2 linked regions of the Actinomadura luzonensis genome follow. The protein of the gene in region 1 interacts with the protein of each later gene in a pairwise test. Links are inferred from orthologs where the notes say so. Each region holds a gene or a part of one and is shown on either strand. Other genes may lie near its edges.

Region 1 (4,046 bases):
CGGCCGGCGGCGGCACCGGCTCCTCGGCCGCGCTGGGAGCCCCCGCGAGGACGTCGTCCGGCGCCGGCGTGCCCGCGAGCACCGCGACCGGCTCGGGCGCGGGCGCCCCCCGCCGCTCGGCCCTGCGCAGCAGCACCACGGCCACGGCCCGCGGGATCTCCAGCACCGCGAGGAACAGGAACAGGTAGAACACCATCGCCAGCCACAGGTAGCCGGGCCAGGCCAGCCAGGTCCCGAAGTCGGCCCGCGTGCTCGCGAACGTCGCCACGACCAGCGCCATCAGCACGACGACGCCCCAGGTCAGCGCCTTGCGGAGCCGTCCAGGGGCGGTGGTCGAGCGCACCAGCCGGTGCCACAGGTAGTAGTGCGCCAGCAGGATCAAGCCGACGAAGACCAGGACAATCACATAGGTGATGCTACTTACGATTTGGCCGCCGGCTTCTTCGCCGCCGTAGCGGGCTTCTTGGCCGCCGTCGTGGTCTTCTTCGCCGGCGCCTTGCGCGTGGTCTTCTTCGGCGCGGGCGCCCGCTCCCGCCGCTCGGCCAGCAGCTCGGCGGCCCGCTCGATGGTGATGTCCTCGACGGTGTCGCCCTTGCGCAGGGAGGCGTTGGTCTCGCCGTCGGTCACGTACGGCCCGAACCGCCCCTCCTTGACTACCACCGGCTTCTTCGAGACCGGGTCGTCGCCCAGCTCGCGCAGCGGCGCCGCCGCCGCGGCCCGCCGCCCGCGCTGCTTGGGCTGCGCGAACAGCTCCTTGGCCTGGTCGATGGTGACGGTCAGCAGGTCCTCCTCGGCGGCCAGCGAGCGCGAGTCGGTGCCCTTCTTCAGGTACGGGCCGAACTTGCCGTTGTGCGCCACCACCTCCTCGCCCTCCAGCTCGCCCACGACCCTGGGGATCGACAGGAGCCTGAGCGCGTCGTCGAGAGTGATGGTGTCCAGCGACATGGTCTTGAACAGCGAGCTCGTCCGCGGCTTCGGCGCGTCGGCCTTGCGGGTGCGCTTCTTCGGCGCCTCGTCCTCGGCCGGCTCGGGCAGGATCTCGGTCACGTACGGCCCGTAGCGCCCGTCCTTGGCCACGATGACGTGCCCGCTCACCGGGTCGCGCCCCAGCTCGCGGTCGCCGGTCGGGCGCGAGAACAGCTCCTCGGCCTTCTCCGCGGTCAGCTCGTCGGGCGTCATGTCCTCGGGCACGTTGACCCGCGCGCCGTTCCTGTCCAGGTACGGGCCGTAACGCCCGACCCGCAGGACGATGTCCGTGCCCTTGATCGGGAAGGAGCTGATCTCCCTGGCGTCGATGTCGCCGAGGTCGGTGACCATCTCCTTCAGGCCCTCGTCGCCGTCGGCCCCGTAGTAGAAGCGCTGCAGCTCGGGCACCCGCTCGGCCCGGTCGTTGGCGATGTCGTCGAGCACCTTCTCCATGTCGGCGGTGAAGTCGTAGTCGACGAGGTTGCCGAAGTGCTGCTCCAGCAGGTTGACCACGGCGAACGCCAGGAACGACGGCACCAGCGCCGTGCCCTTCTTGAACACGTAGCCGCGGTCGAGGATGGTGCCGATGATCGAGGCGTACGTCGAGGGCCGCCCGATCTCGCGGTCCTCCAGCTCCTTGACCAGCGACGCCTCGGTGTAGCGGGCCGGCGGCTTGGTGGCGTGGCCGGCCACGTCGAGCCTGGTCACGCTGAGCGCGTCGCCCTCGGCGAGGTTGGGCAGGCGCTTCTCGGCGTCGTCGCGGTCGCTCGACGGGTCGTCGTGGCCCTCGACGTAGGCCTTGAGGAAGCCGTAGAAGGTGATCGTCCGGCCGGAGGCGCTGAACTCGACGTTCTCGCCGGTCGCGGACGTGCCGCCGACCTTGACGCTGATCGACTCGCCGACCGCGTCCTTCATCTGGGACGAGACCGTGCGCTGCCAGATCAGCTCGTACAGCCGGAACATGTCGCCGCTCAGCCCGGTCTCGCCGGGCGTGCGGAACTCCTCGCCCGACGGGCGGATGGCCTCGTGGGCCTCCTGGGCGTTCTTGACCTTGCTGCTGTAGACGCGCGGCTTGTCGGGCACGTACTCGGCGCCGTACAGGCGGATGGCCTGGGCCCGCGCGGCCGCGACCGCCGTCTCCGACAGCGTGATGCTGTCGGTACGCATGTAGGTGATGAAGCCGTTCTCGTAGAGCCGCTGCGCCACCTGCATCGTGTACTTGGCGGAGAAGCCCAGCTTGCGGCTGGCCTCCTGCTGCAACGTGGTCGTCCGGAACGGCGCGTACGGCTTGCGCGTGTACGGCTTGCGCTCCACGGACCTGACCGTGAACGACGCCCCGCGCAGCCGCCCGGCCAGCTCGCCCGCCGCCTGCTCCGACAGGTGCAGCACGTCGGCCGTCTTGAGCTGCCCGGTGCTGGCGAAGTCGCGGCCCTGCGCCACCCGCCTGCCGTCGACGCCGGTCAGCGTCGCGGTGAAGTCGCGCGGCCGCTCCTCGGACCGGCCGGTGTCGAACAACGCCTGAAGGTCCCAGTAGTGGGCAGAGGTGAACGCCATGCGCTCGCGCTCACGCTCCACGACCAGCCGCGTCGCCACCGACTGCACCCGCCCGGCGGACAGCCGCGGCTTGACCTTCTTCCACAGCACGGGGCTGACCTCGTAGCCGTAGAGCCGGTCGAGGATGCGGCGGGTCTCCTGGGCGTCGACCAGGCGCAGGTTGAGGTCGCGGGGGTTGGAGACCGCGTCGCGGATGGCCTGCGGCGTGATCTCGTGGAAGACCATGCGGTGCACGGGCACCTTGGGCTTCAGCACCTCGCGCAGGTGCCAGGCGATCGCCTCGCCCTCACGGTCCTCGTCGGTCGCGAGGTAGAGTTCGTCGGCGTCCTTAAGAAGCTGGCGCAGCTTGTTGACCTGCGCTCTCTTGTCAGGATTGACCACGTACAGAGGCTCGAAGTCGTGCTCGACATTGACCCCCAGCCGCGCCCACGGCGCGCCCTTGAACTTCTCGGGGATGTCCTCGGCCTTCTCCGGCAGATCGCGGATGTGTCCGATGCTGGACTCGACCATGTAGCCAGCACCGAGGTAATCCTTGATCGTCTTCGCCTTGGCGGGCGACTCGACGATCACCAGGCGTGTTCCGCCGGTGCTGCCGTTCTTGGCTGGCACGCTGCTTCCTACCTCACTGTTCGCTTGCAAATCCCCCTGCCGGGAGTCGGCACAGACTGAAAGGTAACCCGACTCGCGGAAATTTCCTTCCCCCGGGCTACCCACTACCTTCCGGGTCCACCCACAAGCACGCAGAATAAGGCCCATCGAGCGGCATGGCGCCCTGACTCACCCTGGAGACTAATCGTTGTGCTCGACTACTCCTACATGGATATCTTCATTCCGCGCGACCTCACTCGCGAAGCAGCACGTCAACTGCTGACCGAACACGCAGAGTACGGTCAGTGGGAGCTCGCGCGCGTCCGCGTCCACCCCGACGGCAGCCGCCACGTGCGGCTGCGCCGCAAGGTCATGCGCGTACGCAGCACGCTCTGACCCTGCCACCGGCCTGCCACCGGCCTGCCACCGGCCTGCCGCCCACCTGCCGCCGGCCTGCTCCGGCCTTGCCAGGCGCCGGCCGTGGACATGGCTTTGCCCGCCCCGGGCCGCGCCCCCGGAACGGGCAAAGCGTCTCCTGCTGTCCGCTCACGGAGTGTGGGCGGCAGTCGTCGTGCGGAAGATCTCTGCGATTGCCTTACTTACGGTCTGACCGCATCCCTAGCTTGCGGCCGAGTCCTTACCTGTCTCCTGGCTCACTTGCGGCCGAACCGCACCCGGCGGGCCGTGGCGAACAGCGCCGCCGAGGCCGCGAACATCGCACCGAGCGCCAGGGCCAGCAGCGAGCCGCTGTTCATCCCGACGACGCCGGCGGGCTGCGCGGCGCTCATCAGGCCGATGTCGCCGACGGGCAGGCCGTGGGTGACCGAGCCCACCGCGCCGCCGACCGGCGTGGAGCCGACCAGGTCGGTCGCGGGACTGAGCGGCGAGGACGGACGGGCCGGAGCGGACGGGACGCGCCCGTTGACGCCGGGGACGCC
Region 2 (3,680 bases), 2.5 Mb from region 1 along the record:
AGGTTGACGACCGGCATGAGCACCGGGTGGCCCTCGATGCGGGCCTCCGCGCTGACGTCGGGCCGCCCGCCGACCACGAGCGAGACGTCGAACGACGTCCCGCCCATGTCCACGCAGATCACGTTGTCCCGGCTCGGGCCGCCCGCGCGGGACAGGAGCCGGGCCGCGGCGACGCCGCCCATCGTGCCGCCCACCGGCCCGGACAGCAGCGTCTGCAGCGGCCGGCGCATCGCGTGCGCGGCGTTGACCAGCCCGCCGGAGGACTGCATCACGTGCACCGGCACCGTGAGCCCCCGCTCGGCGAAGCGCCGCCCGATCCTGGCCAGGTAGCGCCGCACGACCGGCCCGGTGTACGCCTCCAGCACCGCCGAGGAGGTCCGCTCGTACTCCCGCCACTCCCGCGCCACCTCGTGGGAGAGCACCACGAGCACGTCCTCGCCCAGCTCCGCCCGCAGGATCTCGCCGGCCCGCAGCTCGTGGACGGGGTCGGCGTAGGAGAACAGCAGGCACACCGCCACCGCGTCGAAGCCCTCCTCGCGGGCGCGGCGCGCGGCCCGGCGCACCGCCTCCTCTTCAAGGGGGACGAGCTCGCGGCCCCGGTGGTCGAGCCGGCCGCCGGCCTCCATGACGTCCCCGGGCGGCACGAGCGGCGCGGGCTTGCGGTAGCGCAGGTCGAACATGCGGTCCCGGTTGCCGCGGGCGATCCGGTACACGTCCCCGGCGCCCGCGCCGGCCAGCAGCAGCACCCGGCCGCCCTTGCGCTCCAGCAGGGCGTTGAGGCCCTGCGTGGTGCCGTGCACGAAGAACGAGATGGCCCCGGGGTCCTCCACGACCCGGCCGAGCGCGGCGAAGACGCCCTCGGTGAGGTCCTCCGGCGTGGTGGGCGCCTTCGAGGCGGTGACCGCCCCGGTCCGCTCGTCGTAGCAGACGACGTCGGTGAAGGTGCCGCCGATGTCCATGGCGACGCGATAACTCATGCGATGAACGTTATGCCGGATTCCACCGGCAGCACACGGGCCGCCGCGCGGTCAGAGGCCGTAGCCGCTCACCGAAGACCGCGGCAACATCGCGGCCACCTCCCGGCTCAGCGCCGGGTCGTCGCCGAAGGCCGCCACGATCGCCGACCGCAGCGCCGCGTGCGCGGGCACGTCGTCCGGTTTGGCCTCCGCCACCTGCGCGACCAGGCCCCGCGACCAGGCGTCGCCGCGGCCGAAGACCCGCTGCAGCAGCCGGGTGCCGAGGGCGACCGGCGTGTCGGCGGCCAGCTCGCTGGTCTTGGCCAGCACGCTCGCGCCGTACGCGCCGATGGCGGCGGTGGCGAAGGGCATGACGTCGTCGGCGACGTCCGTGAACGTTTCCGTGGAGCTTCCCATGAGACCCTCCCCTGAGGTCTTGAAGGAGATGGTAGCTCGCGGCACCCCGGAGGCTAGGGCATACCCTGTCGAATGTGCCTGCCCCGTACCTCACACTCCTGACCACCGTCGAACACGAGACCGAGGTGCGGCGCTCGCGCTTCGTCTGCGCGGTCGCGCCCGCGCGCAGCGTGGAGGAGGCGGCGGCGTTCATCGCGGAGCGGCGGCGCGAGCACGCGGGGGCGAGCCACAACTGCTCGGCCTACGTCATCGGGCAGCGCGTGCAGAAGGGCGACGACGACGGCGAGCCCGGCGGCACCGCCGGCACGCCCATGGTGCAGGCGCTGACCGGCCGCGGCTACAACGACGTGGTGGCGGTGGTGACCCGCTACTTCGGCGGCGTGCTGCTCGGCGCGGGCGGGCTGGTGCGCGCCTACGGCTCGGCCGTCACCGAGACCCTCGACCGGGCCGAGCCGGTGCGGATGGTGCCGGCCAGGCGGGTGCGCGTGGCCGTCGCGCACGACCAGGCCGGCCGGGTGGAGAACGACCTGCGGGCCTCGCGGTACGCGGTCGAGGACGTCGCCTACGCCGACCGGGTCACCTTCAGCGTGGCGGTCGGCGAGGACGAGGTGGCGGCGTTCGCCGACTGGGTGGCGACGCTGACCGCCGGCCGCGCGCGGGTGGAGCCCGGCGAGGACGTGCACGTCCGCGCCTGAGCCCGGCGGCAGGAGCGCGACGCGAGGAGGAGGGCGGGCGCGGCGCGGAGGAGGGCGGGCGCGCTCACCCCTCCAGCGCGTACTGCATGACGCGGAACTTGGCCTGCGCCTCGGCCAGCTCGGCGGCCGGGTCGGAGTCGCCCATGATGCCGCCGCCGGCGAACAGCCGCGCCCGCCGCCCCCTGATCAGCCCGGAGCGCAGCGCGATGCCCCACTCCCCGTCGCCGTGGGCGTCGATCCAGCCCACGGGGCCGGCGTAGCCGGCGCGGTCCATGCCCTCCAGCTCGCGGATGACCTTGATGGCGAGGTCGGTGGGGGTGCCGCCGACGGCCGCGGTGGGGTGCATGGCGGCGACCACGTCGAGCACCGACGCCCCGTCGGCCAGCCGCCCGGTGACGTGGCTGGCCAGGTGCTGGACGTTGGGCAGCACCAGCAGCTCGGGCTCGTCGGGCGTCTTCAGCGCCGAGCACAGCGGCCCGAGCGCGGTGCGGACGGAGGCGATCGCGCACTCGTGCTCGTGCCGGTCCTTGGCGGAGGCGAGCAGCGCCTTGCCGCGCGCGAGGTCGTCGGCCGCGCCGGTGCCGCGCGCGGTGGTGCCGGCCAGCACCAGCGACTCGATCTCCTGCCCCGTGCGCCGGATCAGCAGCTCGGGTGTGGCCCCGACCAGGCCCGCCACCGAGAACGTGTAGCACTCGGGGTAGCGCCGGGCCAGCCGCGCCAGCAGCAGCCGCACGTCGATGGCGCGTTCGGCGGTGGCGACCAGGTCACGGGCGAGCACCACCTTCTCCAGCTCGCCGTCGCGGATGCGGGCCGCGGCGCGGGCCACCACGTGCTCCCACTCGGGCGCGGTGAGGCTGCCGTCGCCGTAGCTGATGCGGCCGGGGTCGAGGACCGGCGTGACGGTCTCCAGCGGCGCGTCGCCGACCGTGGTCAGCCAGGCGCGGCCGCCCCGGCGGGCCAGCACGGCCTGCGGCACGACCAGGACCGAGCCCGGCGCGTCCTCGTCGAAGGTGAAGCTGCCGAAGGCGACGGGCCCGGACCCGGGGACGCGCTCCGCACCGCCCGGCCCGGCCCCGGCCTCGATCTCGGCCCTGCCGAGCACGCCGGCCAGCCACTCGCGGGCCCAGGCGAACCGGCCGGGGCCCGGCGGCACCGCGACGCGGGCGGCCTCCCCCCAGCCGACGATCCCCTCACCGTTCCTGATCCAGGCGTAAGGGGACGACCTGGGCAGGGAGGCCAGCAGGTCGCCGGGATCGCCGACCAGTGTGGTGCGAACCGGCAGCGGGCGGGTTGTTCCGAGCGCGACACTCACTCAAGACATGCTATGCGGGACCTGAACATGTTCGACTCTGACCCCCGTGAATGCCACGTTACGGCAAGCGAACCGGGGAAAAACCGGATGTCGCGGTGGATCGGCCCGCAACCCGGCCAGGCTTCGGCCTGTCAAGCCGCCATATGAAGTCGGTCCCGAAACGGCAGAGCTACCCCGAACATGATGGCCGGGACCCGGCCCGCTCTCTACCTTGATGTCCATGATCGGTCGCCTGGCCCCTGTCCTCGCCGCAGCAGTCGTCCTCACCGGTTCGGGCACGGCCGCCCAGGCCGCCGCCGC

The links. Proteins that work in one complex are often made in the same cells at the same time.
Region 2: the proteins of topA (region 1) and MF672_RS21460 interact in binary tests that used the Escherichia coli proteins (3 or more experiments, as listed by UniProt). The link is inferred for Actinomadura luzonensis from one-to-one orthologs.

Annotation. Positions count from the first base shown.
Region 1 is NZ_JAKRKC020000001.1:1,994,116-1,998,161, forward strand. The notes cover bases 221-3,439. They hold topA (type I DNA topoisomerase), read right to left. Parts: upstream 3,130-3,439; coding sequence 421-3,129; downstream 221-420. Other genes in these bases: MF672_RS09430 (metallophosphoesterase), read right to left, coding at 221-406; MF672_RS09440 (DUF5703 family protein), read left to right, coding at 3,319-3,439. Also shown: more of MF672_RS09430, read right to left, coding at 1-220; more of MF672_RS09440, read left to right, coding at 3,440-3,504; MF672_RS09445 (chaplin family protein), read right to left, coding at 3,762-4,046. UniProt on the Escherichia coli protein: Releases the supercoiling and torsional tension of DNA, which is introduced during the DNA replication and transcription, by transiently cleaving and rejoining one strand of the DNA duplex.
Region 2 is NZ_JAKRKC020000001.1:4,480,895-4,484,574, forward strand. The notes cover bases 405-3,257. They hold MF672_RS21460 (YigZ family protein), read left to right. Parts: upstream 405-1,447; coding sequence 1,448-2,068; downstream 2,069-3,257. Other genes in these bases: MF672_RS21450 (hydantoinase/oxoprolinase family protein), read right to left, coding at 405-977; MF672_RS21455 (hypothetical protein), read right to left, coding at 1,029-1,373; MF672_RS21465 (isochorismate synthase), read right to left, coding at 2,133-3,257. Outside these bases: more of MF672_RS21450, read right to left, coding at 1-404; more of MF672_RS21465, read right to left, coding at 3,258-3,380; MF672_RS21470 (GDSL-type esterase/lipase family protein), read left to right, coding at 3,601-3,680.